Regions from separate parts of the Lysinibacillus sp. GJ-1 genome, predicted to be linked through region 2. Evidence: riboswitches for the same ligand, from Rfam matches in the RefSeq annotation. Region 2 holds a riboswitch; each other region holds the start of a gene.
The links. A riboswitch is a leader RNA that binds a small molecule or an ion and turns the genes downstream of it on or off. The one in region 2 is predicted to bind cobalamin.
Positions count from the first base shown of each region.

Region 1: linked by a shared signal. The riboswitch ahead of LO754_RS10600 (DUF4430 domain-containing protein) and the one ahead of LO754_RS20945 (iron chelate uptake ABC transporter family permease subunit) in region 2 are both predicted to bind cobalamin.
Region 3: linked by a shared signal. The riboswitch ahead of nikA (nickel ABC transporter substrate-binding protein) and the one ahead of LO754_RS20945 (iron chelate uptake ABC transporter family permease subunit) in region 2 are both predicted to bind cobalamin.

Region 1 is NZ_CP088912.1:2,226,733-2,232,934, reverse strand. Features, by position in the region: gene LO754_RS10605 (S-layer homology domain-containing protein) at 1-3,338, opposite strand, end outside; gene LO754_RS10600 (DUF4430 domain-containing protein) at 3,447-4,178, opposite strand; cobalamin riboswitch at 4,349-4,545, opposite strand; partial or broken gene LO754_RS10595 (S9 family peptidase) at 5,037-6,202, shown strand, end outside.
Region 2 is NZ_CP088912.1:4,209,641-4,215,842, forward strand. Features, by position in the region: gene LO754_RS20930 (endonuclease Q family protein) at 1-259, opposite strand, end outside; gene LO754_RS20935 (hypothetical protein) at 377-547, opposite strand; gene LO754_RS20940 (ABC transporter ATP-binding protein) at 634-1,431, opposite strand; gene LO754_RS20945 (iron chelate uptake ABC transporter family permease subunit) at 1,437-2,483, opposite strand; cobalamin riboswitch at 2,632-2,825, opposite strand; gene LO754_RS20950 (YdhK family protein) at 2,978-3,574, shown strand; gene LO754_RS20955 (response regulator transcription factor) at 3,670-4,362, opposite strand; gene LO754_RS20960 (sensor histidine kinase) at 4,369-5,733, opposite strand.
Region 3 is NZ_CP088912.1:2,240,966-2,247,167, forward strand. Features, by position in the region: gene LO754_RS10650 (ABC transporter permease subunit) at 1-639, opposite strand, end outside; gene nikB (nickel ABC transporter permease) at 641-1,594, opposite strand; gene nikA (nickel ABC transporter substrate-binding protein) at 1,667-3,160, opposite strand; cobalamin riboswitch at 3,426-3,618, opposite strand; gene LO754_RS10665 (YqhV family protein) at 4,096-4,371, shown strand; gene LO754_RS10670 (SDR family oxidoreductase) at 4,712-5,425, opposite strand; gene LO754_RS10675 (NAD(P)H-dependent oxidoreductase) at 5,456-6,007, opposite strand.

The sequences.
Region 1 (6,202 bases), 2.0 Mb from region 2:
GTAGTTCCTTTGATTACAAGACGTCTCGCTAAAAATTCAATTTCTTCTTTATTAGCTAAATGGGCAATATCGTTAAATGTTACTGTACTTTCTGTTACAACGAATGTACCACTAGATTTTGTGAATAGAACAATTTCACCGTTCACAATTCTATGTGGAACAGGCTTGTATTCACTACCATCAAGCTGTAAAACGACCATATTCGGTTTTAACTCGTTGGCAAGTAGCGTAACTTTTAAATATTCTTTATCTATAGTAATTGACTTTGTTTTACCATTAGTAGTCTCAATACCGAATTTGACAGTGAATTGTTTATTTTTAGCTTCTTTCGTTACCGAGGCAATTATTTGCTCACTTTCTGTAAGCTTAATTCTAGTAAATATAGAAGTTGGAATTTCTATTTTGAAATTATTTTTGCTTTGAATAACAAACTTTTGTACATTCTTTTCAAGATATTCTTGAACATGTTTGGATGTAATAATTGCTTTGTTACTACCATCTTCAATAGTAATTTCAGCAACTGGGTTATCTACATTTCCTCTGTTTCCTTTGTTTTCTTCATTCCCTTTATTCATTTCTTCAGCGCATTGTGCTTCTACGCCTGTACAATTATTTTCTGTCTCTTTGCAATTTTCTGTATTTTTACCCTTGCATTTTTCTTTGTTTTCTTCAGCTGGAGGGCCACTTTTTTCGCTTCCATCTTCTACATATCCACCGACATCTTTACCTAAATCGGTCGTATAAAGCCATTCAACTGAATCACCAGGTGATAGTGTGTAAAGTGCCGCAGAATAAGATGGGTATTGACCATTTACACGATACATCCAACCACTTAAAGGACCGCGGTCAAATTCATAAACACCAGCAATTCCGTCAATATATGTTCCATATTCTGTTTGACGATAGCTTAAGGCAACACTGTTTTCCGATGTTACTCGTTTTAAAACGTCAAAAGCAGTTTCACCAGCAAATAATTTAGTTGATGTTGATTTTAATGGCACTTCAGAAGACGAAATTCGAATTGAGAATGTCGTATAACCAATTTCTTCATTATCAGAAGGTTGCCCATCAGGGTTAGAGGGTTGATTTCCTTTATCATCATGGTTGGAAGGTTCTTCTCCATCGCTTCCATTGTCAATATCTCCTGGATTATTTCCAGTATTATCAGACTTTGTATCTGACATATCGTAAAGAGCAGTTTGATTATTTAATAAACGGTTGTATGCTGCTAATGTATAGCCAACCTGAACCGTTGCCATGCCGTTTGCTTTGTTTTCGCTTAATACATGTTTAAAGCCACCATCTTCTGAGCTATATGTCATGATATGAGAAATGACTTTATTAAAACGATTATCGTTGTTAGCATTTATCCCTAAGCTTGCTAGAGCAGTCACAACCTGTGCTGCACTTTCAGCATTTTCAAAGTTATCTGACTTATATCCGCCATTAGGTAATTGAATAGCTGCTAATGTATCAATTGCACGATTAACGGCTGTTTTTACTTCTGCATTACTTTGATAGTATGGAGCGAGTGATTGAATGACCATTGCAGTGATATCAGGGTCAGCTTCAGTACCAGAATAGGCAAAACCACCATCGTTTAATTGCCTTTGTAAAATATATTTAATTAATTTTTCACGTGTTGTTGTAGCTGTTTTAGGTAATTCAAAGTCCCATGTATCGAGTGCAATTAAAGTGAAGACGGCAGAGTTGATGCCTTGACGTGTTACAAAATTAAAATCTGTTAATTTTTCAACTAAATTATAGCCTGCGACATTTGTAGGATCTTTCCCGATAGCTGTAAGAGCTATTATTACCCGAGAGTAATCTGTTGCTTGAGCGGCGATTACGCCACTGTTTGATTTTACATGATTCTCTATATTTTTATAATATTTACTATAATAACTATTTGATAAATTGACATACCCACCACGTGCAAGTGTTAAAATAGTCCACTCTGATTGATAGACAGGCTGCGGTGAGCTTGATACTAAATATTGACCAACAGAGTTGTAGGCTTTAATCGTTGTTGGCTTCAATTCTACTAATCGCTTTTGTAAAGCCTCTAGCTTATTATAATTTGATACAGATTGTTTTTCTTGAGCTGACAAATTATCATAGGCTTGTTGTGTTGCATTAACTTTCAAATGATCCGCCCATGTAATCGAATCTATAGGGGGGAGCACGTTAATTTTAAATATCACTTCTTGAATCCGAGGGGCTGTTGTGAAAATGTTTTCTTTATCTACAAGCTCTTGATAATTATTTATTTTAGTTTTTTGATTTTTATCTAAGGCATTGTATGTTGTCCGAGCTTCTTCTAATTGTTTTTTTGTTGCCTCATCAGCAATCTGAATTGTTTCAGGAAGAGAGTCAATTAAATATAAAACATATTCAATTTCTTTATCTACAAGATTTTGGTAATTTGTTACATTTACTTTTTGCTGTGCTGGTATTCCTTTGTATATTTTACGAGTAGTATTGAATAGTGAACCTAACTCTTCATTGCTTATTTCTAATGACGAAATAGTAGAAATTAAAAGTCCGACGTATTTCAGTTCCTTCTCTATTAAGATAGCCTCTATTTGCACTAGTTTCTTTTTTTCATTTAGTAGTAAAGTGTTCCATTTCGTACGAGCATTTATTAATTGTTGAGCAATTGCTTCATCTAATGTATCAAATGAAGGAATAGAATTAATGAAGGCTTCTACCAGTTGGCTTTCTTTTTCACCAAGTTTGTTATTGTAATTACTTATTAATGCTTTTTTCTTTTGATCTAGTGTTAATGCACTATATGTTTTGCGAGCTGCTGTTAATTGTAGTTCTGTTACCTCATCAGTAACTATAATTTCTGGAAGGCTATTTACCAAATTTATAAAGTTTTGTTCTTCAGGTGTAATAACATATACATCAATTGCCTTAGATACTTCACCAACTTTTGCGTTAATCTGAGCATCCCCAATTGAAATCGCTGTAACTAATCCTTGATTGTCAACTGTTGTAATTGTAGGAGCACTCGATGACCATTCAATTAGGGTACTATCTTCTGTTGTTGAGCTAGCTACAGCAAGTTGCGATGTTTCTCCAATTGTTAAAAATAAAGGTCCTGTGGTATTTAATTGAATATCACTAATTGTATTCGGCGCATTCTCTATTAATGGCGTAATAGTTAATTGTTCATTTGGATTGTCTAATTCTGTGTTATTTATGTCTGAAGTGTTTTGCTCGTACGTTTCTCCTTCAAGTTGCTGTGCTTTGCCAGTGGCAGCAGGGGATAATAGCGAAAATATTAAAATAAAGATAATGACTAAATGTATTTGCTTTTTAAAAATATCCATTTGAAAACTCACTTCCTTTAGAGATGTTGCTAGTTATATCTAAAAAAACAATAGTACTGAAAAAGTGCATTTCTTTAAAATGGATTCACTTTTTCAGTACTTAATTACTTAGTTATTGGGTGTGACGTCAATAGTTAATGGTTCACTTGTTGAACCACCAAGTAGTGCATTTGCAGAGGCTGTAATCGAGATACCACCTTCTGCAGCTTGACCAGAAAATGTGATAACTGCTTGTTGATCTGTGTTGACAGTAATTGATTGAGCTGTTAACGCTGTAGTACCTGTGTTAATTGTCCAATTAGCAATATTAGAGGCATTTGTTAGAAATAGGTCACCCGTTAAATCCACAGTAACCTTTGGATTTATTTGTCCTACATCCACTGTGCTAGCAGTGCCCAGCTTAGCCCATGTCGTATAATAAATATGAACTTTATCATCAGGCTCTAATTTATAAGCATCTAAACCAACAGTTGGGCTAATACCATTTACAGTGTATACCCAACCATCCCAACCATTTAAGCTGCCACTAGCTCGCCCATCAACAGATTCAAGATAAGGACCATAGATAGGATGAATAGTAACTATATATGGAATACCGTTTGCTGTTAATGTATTTTCCATTAGTGATAATGCCGTAGTTCCAGTTGAGACAATCTCTGTTGCTGCTGGTAGGATGGAGCCATATAAACCGTCAACAGCTAATTGGACATCGAATGTTGCAATTTGTGCCTCTTGTTTTGTAGGTTGTAATACTGTTGTTGCACTTGCTGTCGGTGATAATAGCGAAACAGCTAAAAGAAAAGCGAACGCTATATGCCACCATTTTTTAAAAGTAACCATTTTGAAAACCTCCTAATTTTATTGTAGTGAAAGTTTTTGCGATTAACTCCAATAAAAAAGATGCTTCTCTTAAAAAAGGGAAGCATCCAAGGTAAACAGAAAAGGAGCATAATAAAATAATATGCCTGTCCATCTATTTGCCGTAAGTTCTCCTAGCTTCCGAAGAGAGTTAATACGATGGAATAAAGGCAGGTCTCCTGGCTCGTGTATCCTATTCAGAACCTTCCCATCTACTGGGGGCATTTTTCCCCGTTTGACAGTGGTATTTTCTGTAGTCATCTACACTTACAGTTGCGGAAACAGCTTCGGCTTTGCACCGAATTCCCTATTAAGCTCTTAAAAGAGCACCTTTATTCTGCAATTGCTATTCACTTGATGTTTATTTTAACATATTTTCCTCATTTTCCAAATAGTTAAATAAAAAGGATAGATATTCCTTATCGAATAATGGAGTTACCTCCATTATTTTTGTTTATGTATATAAGTTATAATCGCAAGAAGAAACCGATAGATATCCCACTCTTCCGATTGTTAAAGCTATTACAAGTTATGTAGTAGATCGCAATATTGAGTAAAACTAGGGACAGATTTCTAAAATATTGTAGGGAAGAGAAGGGAGATAAGCTTTACTACTCAGGGAATATGAAGCTTTTTGAGGAGAAGCAGTTATCTTTAAAGATAATCCTATGAAATTTATCAATCAGGAAGTTTCTTTATTTTTTTATGATAAACAGAAGGTAAAATCATAGCATATAGTACATTTTCTTATCATATTTATTATACATTGAAGTGTAATAATGATATTTTATAAATAGATAGACTTTTCACGCAATTTAAAATAAGTAAGGAGTGTTGAATTTGATATCTTTTTCTAAACCAGATGTAGAACAGTTTTTACGAACATTTTCGATTGGTGATTTTGCGGTGAGTCCAGATGAAAAACAGCTAGTTTTCAGTACAAATTTAAGTGGCAAGTATAATTTATGGGCGATGAATTTACCAAATACGTTCCCGACACAGCTTACTTTCATTGACCAAAGCTGCCAAGGGCTTATCTATGACAAACAAGGACGGTTTATCATTGCTGGTTTTGACAGGAATGGGGACGAAAATACGCAATTTTATGGAATTCCACTTCAAGGTGGAACAATGAAAAAAATTATTTATGAAGAAGGAACTCGCAATTCTGTGCCCATTTTATCTGAAAATGGGAACAAGCTTTATTATACATCTTCGAAAGAAAATCCAACATATTTAAATGCATATGTCTATGACTTGGTGACAGGTGAGGAAAAAACAGTTCTTGTGGGAAAAGATGCGCCCACTTTTTTACTCGATTTTAGCCCGAATGAAGAGGTAGCCCTCTACTATAAACATTTTGCTAATACGAATACACTACTATACGCTAAACGAGGAGAGGAGCATATTCTCCTGACTCCGCCAACAGATCAGCAACATACGGTCGGTGACGCAGTGTTTGTATCCGATAACCTCATCTATTTATTAACAAATTACAATGCTGATTTTACGTATTTGGCTTCCTATAATTTAGAGACAAATGAGTTTGTAAAATTGAAAGATTTAGAGAATGAAAGCTTTACTACGTTGAAATATAACAAAGAAAAGCAGTGTCTGTATGTCATCAGTGAAAAAGGTGTAGAAGATCATTTGTATAAGCATGATTTGTTATTGAATAATTGGGAAGAACTCGATTCACCATGCAGTATTATTGAAAAACTTATCGTCACAAAATCCGGTAATTTGTATTTATTAGGAAGAAGTGCGACGAAGCCACATAATATCTATTATTTTAAGGAAAATGGATGGACATCTTTAACGGAATACACAGTTCCAGGCGTAGATCAAAGTGAATTAGTGGAGCCAGATGTGATTACGTATTCTTCCTTTGATGGACTTGAAATAGAGTCCTTATTTTTCAAAGCTAACAAAGAAAATGATAATGGTGAAATCATTTTTTGGCCGCATGGTGGTCCCCAAGCCGCAGAGCGAAAATTTTTTAGAGC
Region 2 (6,202 bases):
TTGGTCCATGGCAGGAGCTATCATATATTTCGATTTCAGAACCTGGAATAAGCGTTGTTTCTTGAAATCGGAGTCCACCTTGCGATAACTCCTTTAGTTTGCCTTGTTGTATCATTATATTCATTTCAGCAATGACTTCTGGTGAATGACAATCAATAATGCCGATAATATCAAGCCCTTTTTTGGCACTAGCCATCTCTAAAATCCGTGCTAATGTTAACGTTTTACTCCCAGTAATTTTCACTGCGCGCCCACTCATTGTTCGTCCAATATGAATATGTAAATCTGCATAATAGTCATGAAACAATGTACACATCTCCTTTTGTTTTATTATAAAATGAAAAAACCTTACATTGCTGCAAGGTATTTTCAAGCATTAGGATGGATGGTTTTGATGAGCGCCTTTATCAGTCTCGTACGAACCTGAACCTTGGTTTGGCATTGCTGCTGAATCATATGCAACCAATGTAACGCCAATTTTCTTTTCGAGTTCATTAATTTTTTCAAGCTGTGTGTGATCTAATTGTGCAAATTTTACTTCTTCCATATTCATCACGCATCCTTTCAAAAATAACGTTCCCCGAATATCTCACAACTATACAAAGGGCAATTGGATAATTTCTTTAAGCAGTGTTATGTGGAAATTGTTCGAAAATTGTTTGAGTGACTGGCACTTAAATAGGTTAAATATGGTTTGCCTGTTAGTGGATGTGTTTGAATGTCGGCGCATACTCCAAAAACATCATCCAGCAGCTTAGGTGTTAACACTTCTTCTGGCGTACCATATTGAACGATACGACCTTGTTGTAAAACATAAATGTAGTCGCAGTACATCGCGGCCATATTTAAATCATGTAAGGCGGCGACAACCGTCAAATGCAGTGTTTGAATTAAATCCATTAGTTGTAATTGATGGTGGATATCTAAATGATTTGTCGGCTCATCTAAAATAAGTATCTGTGCTTGCTGTGCAAGTGCACGCGCAACCATCACTCTCTTTTTTTCCCCTCCAGAAAGGGAACTAAAACTACGTGTTTCTAAATGGGCAATACCTGTTTGAGACAAGGCTTCTTTTACAATATTAAAGTCTTCCTTATTGTCCATCTCAAAAAGTTTTTTATGTGGTGTTCTTCCCATACTCACTAAATCTTTTACTTGAAAGTCGAACAACACAGGCGTTTCTTGACTGACAACTGCTAATTTCTTTGCGATGATTTTACTTGATTGCTTAAATATATCTTGCTCATTTAATAACACTGTACCGCTTTCTGGCTTTAATAAACGATACATATTTTTTAATAGTGTAGACTTTCCGCTACCATTAGAGCCAATCAACCCAACAAACTGCTTTGCTTTTATTTGAATGCTTACTTTCTCTAATATGCACTGATCATGAATGGAGAATGATACTTCCTTTGCTTCTAATGTCATCACCTTTAATCCCCTTCACCAAATGAATAATTGTTTCGACGTAGTAGCCAAATGAAAAATGGTCCCCCACAAAAAGCAGTAATAATACCAATCGGCATTTCTTCTGGGGCTATTAATACACGCGCTAACGCATCAGCCCAAACTAGAAAAATTCCCCCTAACAATGCACTTATGGGGATAACATGTTTATAATTAGAGCCAACTAACAAGCGTACGATATGCGGAATAATTAAACCAACAAACCCGATGGACCCACTTACTGCAACGAGCACACCTGTCAGTAAAGATACGAGTACTATTAGCTGTATGCGAAACTGTTGAAGATTTACCCCTAACGTGACGGCTGCTTCTTCCCCAAGTAGTAATAAATTCAGATTTCGATAGTATAGCCACAACAACCCAAATACGATAAAAAAGACAATGACTGGAATAAATAAATTACTCCATTTTGCTCCTGCGAGACTGCCTAACATCCAATACATAACGGCTTTAATCCCGCCCTCTTCCTTAGACATCATTAACATAAAATTCGAAGTGGCAGATAAGATAAAGGACACCGCCATCCCCGCTAGTAAAAGGCGAAAAATCGAAATACGTCCTCCTACACGCGACAACAAAAATACTAAGACAATTGCCATAAAAGAGCCTAAAAAAGCAGAGACTGAAAGGGCGTAGATACCTAAAAATGAAAACGCCCCTAAAATAATGACAGCCGTTGCGCCCACTGTTGCTCCCGAAGAAATACCTAAAATATACGGATCGGCTATCGAATTACGGACTAGTGCTTGAACAGCAGCACCAGCAACCGCTAAGCCTGCACCAACAACAGCCGCCAGGATCACACGAGGAACACGGATTTGCCATATAATAATCTCTTGCGAACGACTCCAATCCGCCTCTATAACATGAGGGAATAATGGCACTTTCGAAAGAATTACCTTCCATACATGTAACGGCGTAACTGACACAGACCCAATCATAATGGCCACTGTCATAGACGTAATGAGCACTAGAAAAAGGGTCAAAGAAAATAACATAAATTTTTTATTCATTTGGTTATGAACTCCTTATCAATCATGATAAAGACGAAGCAATAAAAAAGGGCATTCTACGCATACATGCATAGAAATACCCTTAGCTAAACAAATTAGGAGAAATATCCATCAATTGTCCGTAATTGCTTGCATCCTCGTGGGCATTACAGGTATGAACTAACTGGCAGGTCTCCTGGCTTCGATTCATCGTATCTACGATTGCCTTCCCATTTAAAAACAGTGGCTACACTATCATAGAACTCCTCGTTACAGTTGCGGGACAGCGTCGGATTTACACCGACTTCCCTTTTAAGTGATGCTCGTGTTTACAAGCGTCACACCATTAGTATCTGAAATTTTAAAATTATGACGATTCTATCATACATCATTATCGTAGTCTATTATTTCCTTCATTTAGGAATCTATCTTTCCTCATTTCAAACTAAATCCATCATTTCTGCACATTTACTTGCTACATTAAAGACACATCCAAATCGAAGGAGGAAATTCATATGGTATTAAATAAAAATCGGCTCCTAATGTTAGTAGCAGCAATTGCTTTACTAATACTTTCAGCTTGTGCTGATAATACAGCGAAGTCAGAATCTGCTCAAAGCGACAAAACAGAGCACGGCGAAGAGATGGATCATGGGGATGAAATGGATCATTCCATGATGAATCATTCAAGCTCTGGTGAAGTTCCAGCCACTTTAAAAACAGCCGAAAATCCAAAGTTCCCTGTCGGCAGTAAGGCTATTCTTACAGATTGCCATATGTCAGGAATGACAGGAGCCGAAGCGACAATTGTCGGCGCTTACGATACGACAGCATACATTATTTCATTTGAGCCTACTACTGGTGGTAAGACAATTGAAAATCATAAATGGGTGATTCATGAGGAATTAATCGACCCAGGTGAAGCACCTTTATCACCAGGATCAGAAGTAAAAACTGATGCTACCCATATGACAGGCATGGAAAATGCGACTGTACGCATTGATGATGCCGTACAAACGACTGTCTATATGGTCGATTTTGCTTTAACAACTACTGGTGAAGAAATGAAAAATCATAAATGGGTGACTGATAGCGAGCTAGCGACAAAATAATGAGGTTGGGACAAAAGAGAAAAGGTGTTAGATTGATGGCAGTCAATCTAACACCTTTTCTCTGTTCCTTAAATTTTTTTAGTTATGTCCCAGCCTCATTCTAAAACCTTTTTGTCACCGCTTTTATGCCATTTATAGCCGATTCCCCACACTGTCTGTAAATAATCATCCACTGGAAAGCCACTTTTTCGAAGCTTATCCCGTAAATTGCGGACATGTGAATCAATCGTTCGGTCTTCAATTGCTACATTATATCCCCATACAGTGTTGATTAAATGCTCTCTAGAGAAAACTTTATTTTGATAATCAAGAAATAACGCTAACATCAAAAATTCTTTTGGCGTTAAAGAAATCATCTCTTGGTGAAAAGATAACTCAAAAGATTCTTTATTTAAGCGTAGCCCTTCGAAATTAATAACGATTTCTTCAGCCTTTGTTCTTCTTAAAACAGCCTGTATACGCGCTAACAATTCTTCCTCATCGAAAGGCTTTAAAATATAGTCGTCAGCTCCAAGATTTAGCCCTTTTATAATATCAGCCTGTTCCCCTTTTGCCGTAAGCATAATAACTGGTACGTCCCAAAACTTCCTTATTTCCTGACATACTTGCCAGCCATCCATATCAGGCATCATAATATCTAACAGCACTAAATCTATATGATGTTCTTCTAAATATTCTAAAGCATCTCTTACAGACGACCTAGCAATACAATGAAAAGAAGGTTCAAGATAAAGGGTAAGTAACTCTAACATCCTTGGTTCATCGTCAATTAATAATAATGTTTTCATTTGTTCCTACTCCTTAAACAATAATTTAAAAGTAGTCCCTTTGTTTTCCTCACTAACAACGGTAATTTCCCCTCCATGTGCATGAACGAGCTCCTTTACAATGGCAAGTCCTAATCCTAAACCGCCATTGGCACGCGTACGAGATTTATCAACCCTATAAAAACGTTCAAAAATATAAGGTAAATCCTTCTGCGGAATTCCTTTTCCGGTATCTTTTATAATAATTGATACGAAATGATTGTTTCTTTCCACTTGTAAGAAAGTCGAATCTCCTGAGGAACAATAAGTCAGCGCATTATTTAACAAATTCAAAAAAATTTGCTCCAACCTTATTGTATCAGCCAATAAAGTTAGTCCCGCTTCACATTGCACAAAAAGGTCAATTTGTTTTTCATGGAAAGCAGGTCTTAACTTTGCCTCAATACTTGCCACAAAGTCATCCATATGAAGACATTCTTTGTTTATAACAAATGCATTTTCATCCATTTTTGCTAAATCAAATAAGTCTTTTATTAACCTTGATAATCGATTCGTTTCCTCAATAATAATACGTAAATACTTTTGACGATCTCGTTCCGATAAATCTCGTTTATAAAGAATATCTGTATAACCTTTTATAAATGTAATCGGTGTTCGCAGCTCATGAGCAATACTCGATAAAAATTCCTTTCTTTCCTCTCGTAAATGATTTAAGTCATTAGATAATAGTTGAATAGCATTCGCAAGATCACTTAATTCATCTTGACCATTCGTTGAAAGGGCTACTGTAAAGTCCCCTTTACTCATTTTTAATGTTGCTTCTTTCATTTCAATTAATGGACGAGCAAGCTTTCTAGATAACACAATAATCACTACAATGGTCACCAATCCCGACACAAGCCCAACAATTAGGAAGTGTTTATTTAATCGCTCCATTAAGGCATGGATAGAATCTGTATTTTGGAACATAAAAACATAGCCAATGGTCTTTTGCTGTTTTTGAATTGGACTAACGGTCGCTATATACTTTTCATCTTGCCAATTGTTCTCTAGCACCTGACCATCATAAGGTACACTTGCTCCAAGCCTCTGTAAATATGCTTTTATATCAAGGTGCGGCGAAGAAGTAGCTAAAATTTTGCCAGCACGATCTGCAATCACAACGTCCGTATTATCTCGGGATTCCATTAATACTATATGTGATAACGTTTCCTTTTCGAAATTTTGCTCCAATATCTTTCGATGCGAATTACCCGTTGTCTGCAAGTTTGTTAGTTCTTCATCAACTCTCGAATTCGTCAAAGAAAGATGCAAAAATAACATCATAAATGTTTCGATGCAAAACAATGTGATAAAAAAGATAATGCCAAGCTTTAGTGAAAGTTTTTTCATCCTGTAACCACCTATATTTCAAAATGATAACGTGTAAGTGTGAAGATTTTATGCAGAAGAAAGATACTTCTATTAAATAGTATAAAATAAAAACTACATGCTCATTGATTTTTCACCCTATGTAGTACTTAATGCAAATAAGAATGAGCCCTATATTAGAAAGATATAGGAGGTACGTTTTCCTCGATTCCTGCTGGAAAAGCATGACTCTTTAGAGCCCGTACAATGCCAACAACCCTAAAAAAAGAATGGGGCAGGGACATAACTAAAAAAATTTAAGAAACAGACGAAAGGTGTTCATAATTTTTTGCTATATGGAGACCTTAGCTATTCTTGCTTTTGCAATTAAAAAAATTAGAAGTGTTCACTAGTTGTTGGTAGCGAAGGCGGTGACTCCAGCTCAGAACAGCACATAATGTAAGACGCGGGCAACAACGGCATAGCAAAAAAGTGTTAGATTGATGGCAGT
Region 3 (6,202 bases), 2.0 Mb from region 2:
AAAGCCGGCAATTTCCAAAATGACTTTCCCTACATCCAGTGCAACCATTGTTACGATGATAGGTAGCACATTGGGGACATAATGACGTACGATTAAACCGACTCCTGTAGTTCCACTAATTCTAGCTGCTTGAATAAATACTTTTTCATTCATCCCTATAAATAAGCTTCTTATCATTCTTGAATAATAAATAAGCTGCGTAAAAATAAGTGCAATTAACACATTTTTCAAACTTGGACCTAATAAACCTAAAAGCCCAAATGCTAGTACAAGTGTAGGAAAAGCTAATAAAATATCACATATCCGAATGAATAGGAAATCTATCATACCTCCTTTTAAAGCAACAAATGCTCCTAGAAAGATAGCTAGTATAATCGCTATCATTTGAATTAAAAGAGCTGATCCTAAAGAATAGCGAATACCTAAAAGTATTCGAGAAAAGACACATCTTCCTAAATGATCTGTTCCTAATGGATATTGCCAAGTAGGAGCTAAAAATCGCCTTGTAATATCGACTGCAAAAGGGTCATGGGGCATTAATAATGGTGCAAAAATCCCCAACAAACCAATGATTACAAGTATTGTTAAACTAAACGATTTTTTATAATTTACATGACTTAGTTTCTTTACTAGACTCACTTCAATCTCTCCTGCCCTTCATCATCAGGTGAGGATCCAATACCCGATGTAATACATCGGCGCATAAATTAGAAAGTACATAGATGACGGCAATAATTAGAACATAGCATTGAACAACCGGGTAATCCCGATTAATAATCGATTCAATTAAAAACCTACCGAGTCCTGACCAACTAAAGACTTGCTCCACAATTACCGCACCACCGAGTAAATTACCAAGTGTCAAGCCCAGCATCGTAGTCAACGTTATCGCAGCATTTCTCATTACATGTTGCATGAGTATGACAGAATTTTTTAATCCTCTTAACTGAGCGTATTGAACATAATGCTTATGCAATTCTTCAATAATCGTTGCACGAATTAACTGAACAAATAATCCAATTGTCGGTAAGGCTAGTGTTAGCGCAGGTAAAACAAGATGAGCAAGTGTCCCCTTCCCATTAGTCGGGAAAATACCAAATTTTAAGCTAAATAGATACAGTAATAAAAAACCTAACCAAAATGTTGGAATTGATACACTCAAGATAGAAAACAATCTAATTATTTTATCGATTATGGCACACTTATACAGTGCGCTTATCATACCTAATGGGATACTAAAAACAAGAATGAGCACAAATGCAGCAACAGCCAATTCGATAGTTGCTGGTAATTTAGCGAATAGCTCATGTGCCACTGGTAATTTACTAACAAAAGAAGTACCAAAATCAAACTGCAAAACTCCTATTAACCATAGCAGATATTGAATAAGTAAAGGTTTGTCTGTCCCAAGTTCCTCACGTAATGCCTGGATTGCCTCTTCCGTTGGCGTAACTTTAGCCAATCTTAAAATAACCTCCGCAGGCTCTATTGGAACGAAGCGAATAAATACAAACGTCAATATAGATACCCCTAATAATACAAACGGTAACGTTAAAATTCTTTTTAAACAAAACATCCATGTCGATTCGTACATGCTGTCACCTCCTACCCAATCCTATGATAAAGAGAGAGCTGTCTTTGTAAGACACTCTCTCTTCTACTTGTATTACTCTGTATCCATTTGTGCATATGGAATATCATATTCAGATGCACGAGGCACAAAATCCTTCATATATGGTTGATAAATCACGTTATTTGTTTCATAAGATATCGGATAGAAAAGTGCTTGATTATGGAACATAGTTAAAATATCCGTATAGAGCTGCACTCGTTCCTCTTCATCTGTTCCAACTAATAATTGGTGAATTTTAGTATCAATTTCTTTGGCGTTTGGTAAACCTAATTTTGCTTCATAAACACCACTAGCATTTGGTGTAGCTGATTCATTAGCAAAGCCATGTGGATCTGTTGGTGGTCCGTTTGTACGCCAAAAATTAATATCCACCTGATTATCCATTAATTTTTGAAGGCCAACCATTACATCTGCACCTTCTAGATTCAACTGTACCCCTATTTTTGCTAGTTCCCCTTGCATCAACTCAGCCATTGGTTTTTGAATCGCATCTGTTGCGATATAGATTAAATCTAATGATAATGGTTGTCCGTTTTTTGAACGAATTTTATCGCCCTTTTGTAATGTCCACCCAGCTTCATCAAGTAGCTGTTGCGCTTTTTCTGGATTATACAAGATTGGTTCTAAATCAATATTGGCAAAAGGAATTGCATCCCAAAATAGTGTGTCGGCCACTTTTTCTGTACCATGTGTAATACTATCAACCATTTGCTCCTTATTGATAGCATATTGAATGGCTTGACGTACCTTTAATTCTGCTAACGGTCCTGACTGCGTATTGAATAATAACGCTTTTGTAGACAATGGTTCAGAGGTAGCCGTCTTATATTTGTCACTATCTTTTAAATACGAATAGTTATCTAAACTAATGATGCCACGACCATAAATTAAATCTAACTCTTCGTTTTCAAATGCCAACGAAATCGATTCAGAATCAGGGATGATTTTTACTTTAATTTGTTCTAAGAGAGGTTTTTCCCCCCAATAGTTTTCGTTGCGACTAAATAAAGCATATTCATCTTTTTTGTAATCTGTTAATACCCATGGACCTGTCCCAACTGGTGCTTTGATGGAATCTTGCGTCGCATCTCCTTCAGGGAATCCGTTATCCCCTAAAAAACGGAATGGACGTACAAAGGCCAGTTCGTTTAATACTGGATAATAAGGTTCATCTAATTGCAAACGAATTGTATAATCATCTTCTTTTACAACCTCAACAATATGGTTGACCATGCCCATCCAAAAATGTATTTCCCGATTTGCTAATATGGCATCGAAGTTACGAATGACATTATCCGCATTAAAAGCAGTTCCGTCTGAATACTTAACGTCTTTTCTTAAATGGAAAATGTAAGAAGTCTTATCCTTTGAAATGTCCCAACTTTCTGCTAGCTTAGGCGTAATAGTCCCATCATCGTTATACTCAACCAAAGATTCGTAGACCATTGCTTGTGCAGTCATTTGATTAGGTAAATATGTATGAGGGTTTAATGGACCGACATCTAAATGCCATCCAATCGTTATCATTTTTTCGTCATTTGTTTGTGTTGTTGTTTTTCCCTTTTCTGTATCAGTGTTTGTACAACCTGCAAGAACACTGAAAGTCAAAAAAGTACAAAAGGAAGTAAATACTTTGTCAATCTCATTTTCTGTCTCCTATCTCCTATCTTGGTTCAAAAGCATCTACTATTAGATAAAAGAAAGCATAAAAAAACCTTATTCAAAAAGAATAAGGATAGATAAGCCTACAAAAAGTAAGTCTCCATCCATCTCCCTATCTTTCGTAGATCATCAATGAATCTTCTTACAAGCAGGCATTCTGGCTCATGAATCATTATTTTGTTTCACCTTCACGAGTAATAACTCTGTGTCAATGGAAACAAAACTCCTCATTTACAGTTGCGGGACAGCATGGGATTTACACCCATTTTCCTTTTAATTGAATGAAAATTCATTTCACTCAAACTTGTAATAATTGCTATGAAATTAGTATTAAACATAACATGCACGAAAGTTTACGTCAATTTTATTTTCAGAATATAATAAAATAAGAAAAATCTTCATTATTTTATAAACTTGCTGAGTGTATTCATTTAACTAAAAAAGACCATTGTTCCAAAAGAGAATAAGGCTGACGTTTTATTAAATATCTACTCCAAATATAAAATTTTAAAAATCTTAGCGTAGCCTTCCAGTCTCATTTGATAAACCTCTCTTTAAATACTATCTTCCCCAGGATTTTACAATACAGAAAATTGATTTATAAAACTGATTGTATTAATAAATTTTTTGCACTTTTAACTAGATAATCAACATAGTAATTAACACTATCAAGCATACGATTACAAGCATATCTCATACGAATGATACATATAGTGATGTTAGTATTTCATTCAAACAGAATTCTATAATTAGACTGAGATGGATTTATAAGATATGCGAATATTATCGATAAAGATAGGATGATGACCATTATTGAAAAATCGGTTCTAGCTATGGTTATTTTACGTGTATTGTCTGGGAGTATTGAAGTAAGTGCTGGTTTGTTGATGCTAAAGTTGAACAATTTAGAAAAAGCATTCTATATTAATACAATGCTTGCATTGGTTGGTCCAACAGTTTTAATCGTAACAACAGCAATTGCATTATTTGGACTAGCTGATAAAATTCCTGTGGCGAGAATTATTTGCTTATTTACTGGAATTACACTTATCATTGTTAGCTCACATATAAAGTAATAGGGACATTTTGTTCTAAATCCTTGTTATGTATTAGCCATCCTGAACAATATCTTTACTGTTCAAAATAATTTGCTGTAGCGTGTGACGACGCTACTTTTTTTATGTAAAAGTCACCTCTACCTAATAAATTGAGATTGTGTGTATCGCACGCAATTATTCGTTTGTGGCGTTGGTGCTTAAAATCGTCCACACACTGTTGTAAAAAAGAACACTAACTAAACACCTCCGCGTTAATTGATATATACAATACTCGTTAGTCAACGCGAAAGGTGTTTTATTTGTTAGGTCAGTTTTAGTTCTACAAAAGTTTGTTTAAGAAATATATTCTGCTGCAGTCTTAAGTTAACATGTGGCCGCCTTCTACATGAAGAACCGTTCCAGTCACGAAACTATTTTGTAGCAAATATAGTACGCTTTGTGCAACATCATCAGCTTGCCCTATTCGTTTCACAGGGAGTTTATTTTCAACTGTATTATAGAAGTGATTACGTGCTTCTTCTGGCATTTTGCTACGGGAAGGTGTATCAATTATACCTGGTGAAACGATGTTTACTCGGATAGGAGCAAGTTCTAATGCCAAAGTCTGACCTAAATTGGAAATAGCCGCATTAACGGCACCTAGTATTGCTGAGCCCACCATAGCCTTGTAGGCTACAACGCCAGAAAATAAAATAATTGATCCGTTTGGTGAAATGTTAGAAGCACCGTATTTGGCTGCATAATATTGTCCCCAAAATTTGTTTTCAAACAGTTTTCGTGCTTGTGCTGTATCCGTTTGGAGGAATGCCCCGCTGGATGTTTCTGCCGCGCTTATCACCAGATGATCGACATGACCAATCTTTTCAAAGAAAGATTGTACTTGCTGTTCTTGTGTTGTATCTAGAATATAAGTTGTTGCCCTAACTCCTAATTGCTCTTTTGCCTTCTGCAATTTCTCTTCGGAGCGACTGGCAATGATTACTTCTGCCCCTTGCGCTACTAGCTGTTTAGCTGATGCCAAACCAATCCCAGAGCTTCCACCGATAATTACAACTTTTTTATCTTTTAACATATTTCTCTCCCCTTATTCGTTTACATAAGTTTAAAAATTCAATATCTCTTGCAGGTGTAAATCAAGTTCGGATACAAACTTTTCAATCTTTGGATTTTTGACTACGTCATAACAAGAGAAACTCTTTAATGGTTTCATTCCGAGAAATTTCTGTATAAGATGTAAATGCATTATTGCATCTTCTAGGGTATTCCCTTCAAAAAATTCACTTGGATTGTTAAATGCTTTTTCAGGGGCATTCCAGGTAAGCGAAAACATATATTTCTTTTCAGTCAACAATCCACCTTTCCCATACTCATCAGCACCCCTAAAAAATAAACCATAGGCATATACCTCATCCATATACGTCTTCAATAAGCCGGGGACACTGAACCAATAAATAGGTGTTTGATAAATGACAATATCAGCCCATATAAATTTTTGTTGTTCTTCTTCGATTTTATATCCGTTTTGAATAATTGTTGTTTTTACATTGTTCTTTTTTTCTAAAAAACTAACCATTTTGTTCATCAATGTTTGGTTCAAATTCCCCTCAGCTGAACTGTATTTCTGATGACCGTTAATAATAAGTATATTTTTCATCTTTTTCTGGCTCCTTCAATTCTGTTATCTCTTAAAACAAACCTAGTGTCTTGCCAATGTTCTACTAACCGTTTGCTACAGCGGGAAAATTCCCTTAGTGTTGTACAAATAGTAATAGCAACGGTAGCTTATTTCATTGATTTCTGACAATAATTTTGAGCACCTCCTCAATTAAGGATGAAATTAACAAATACA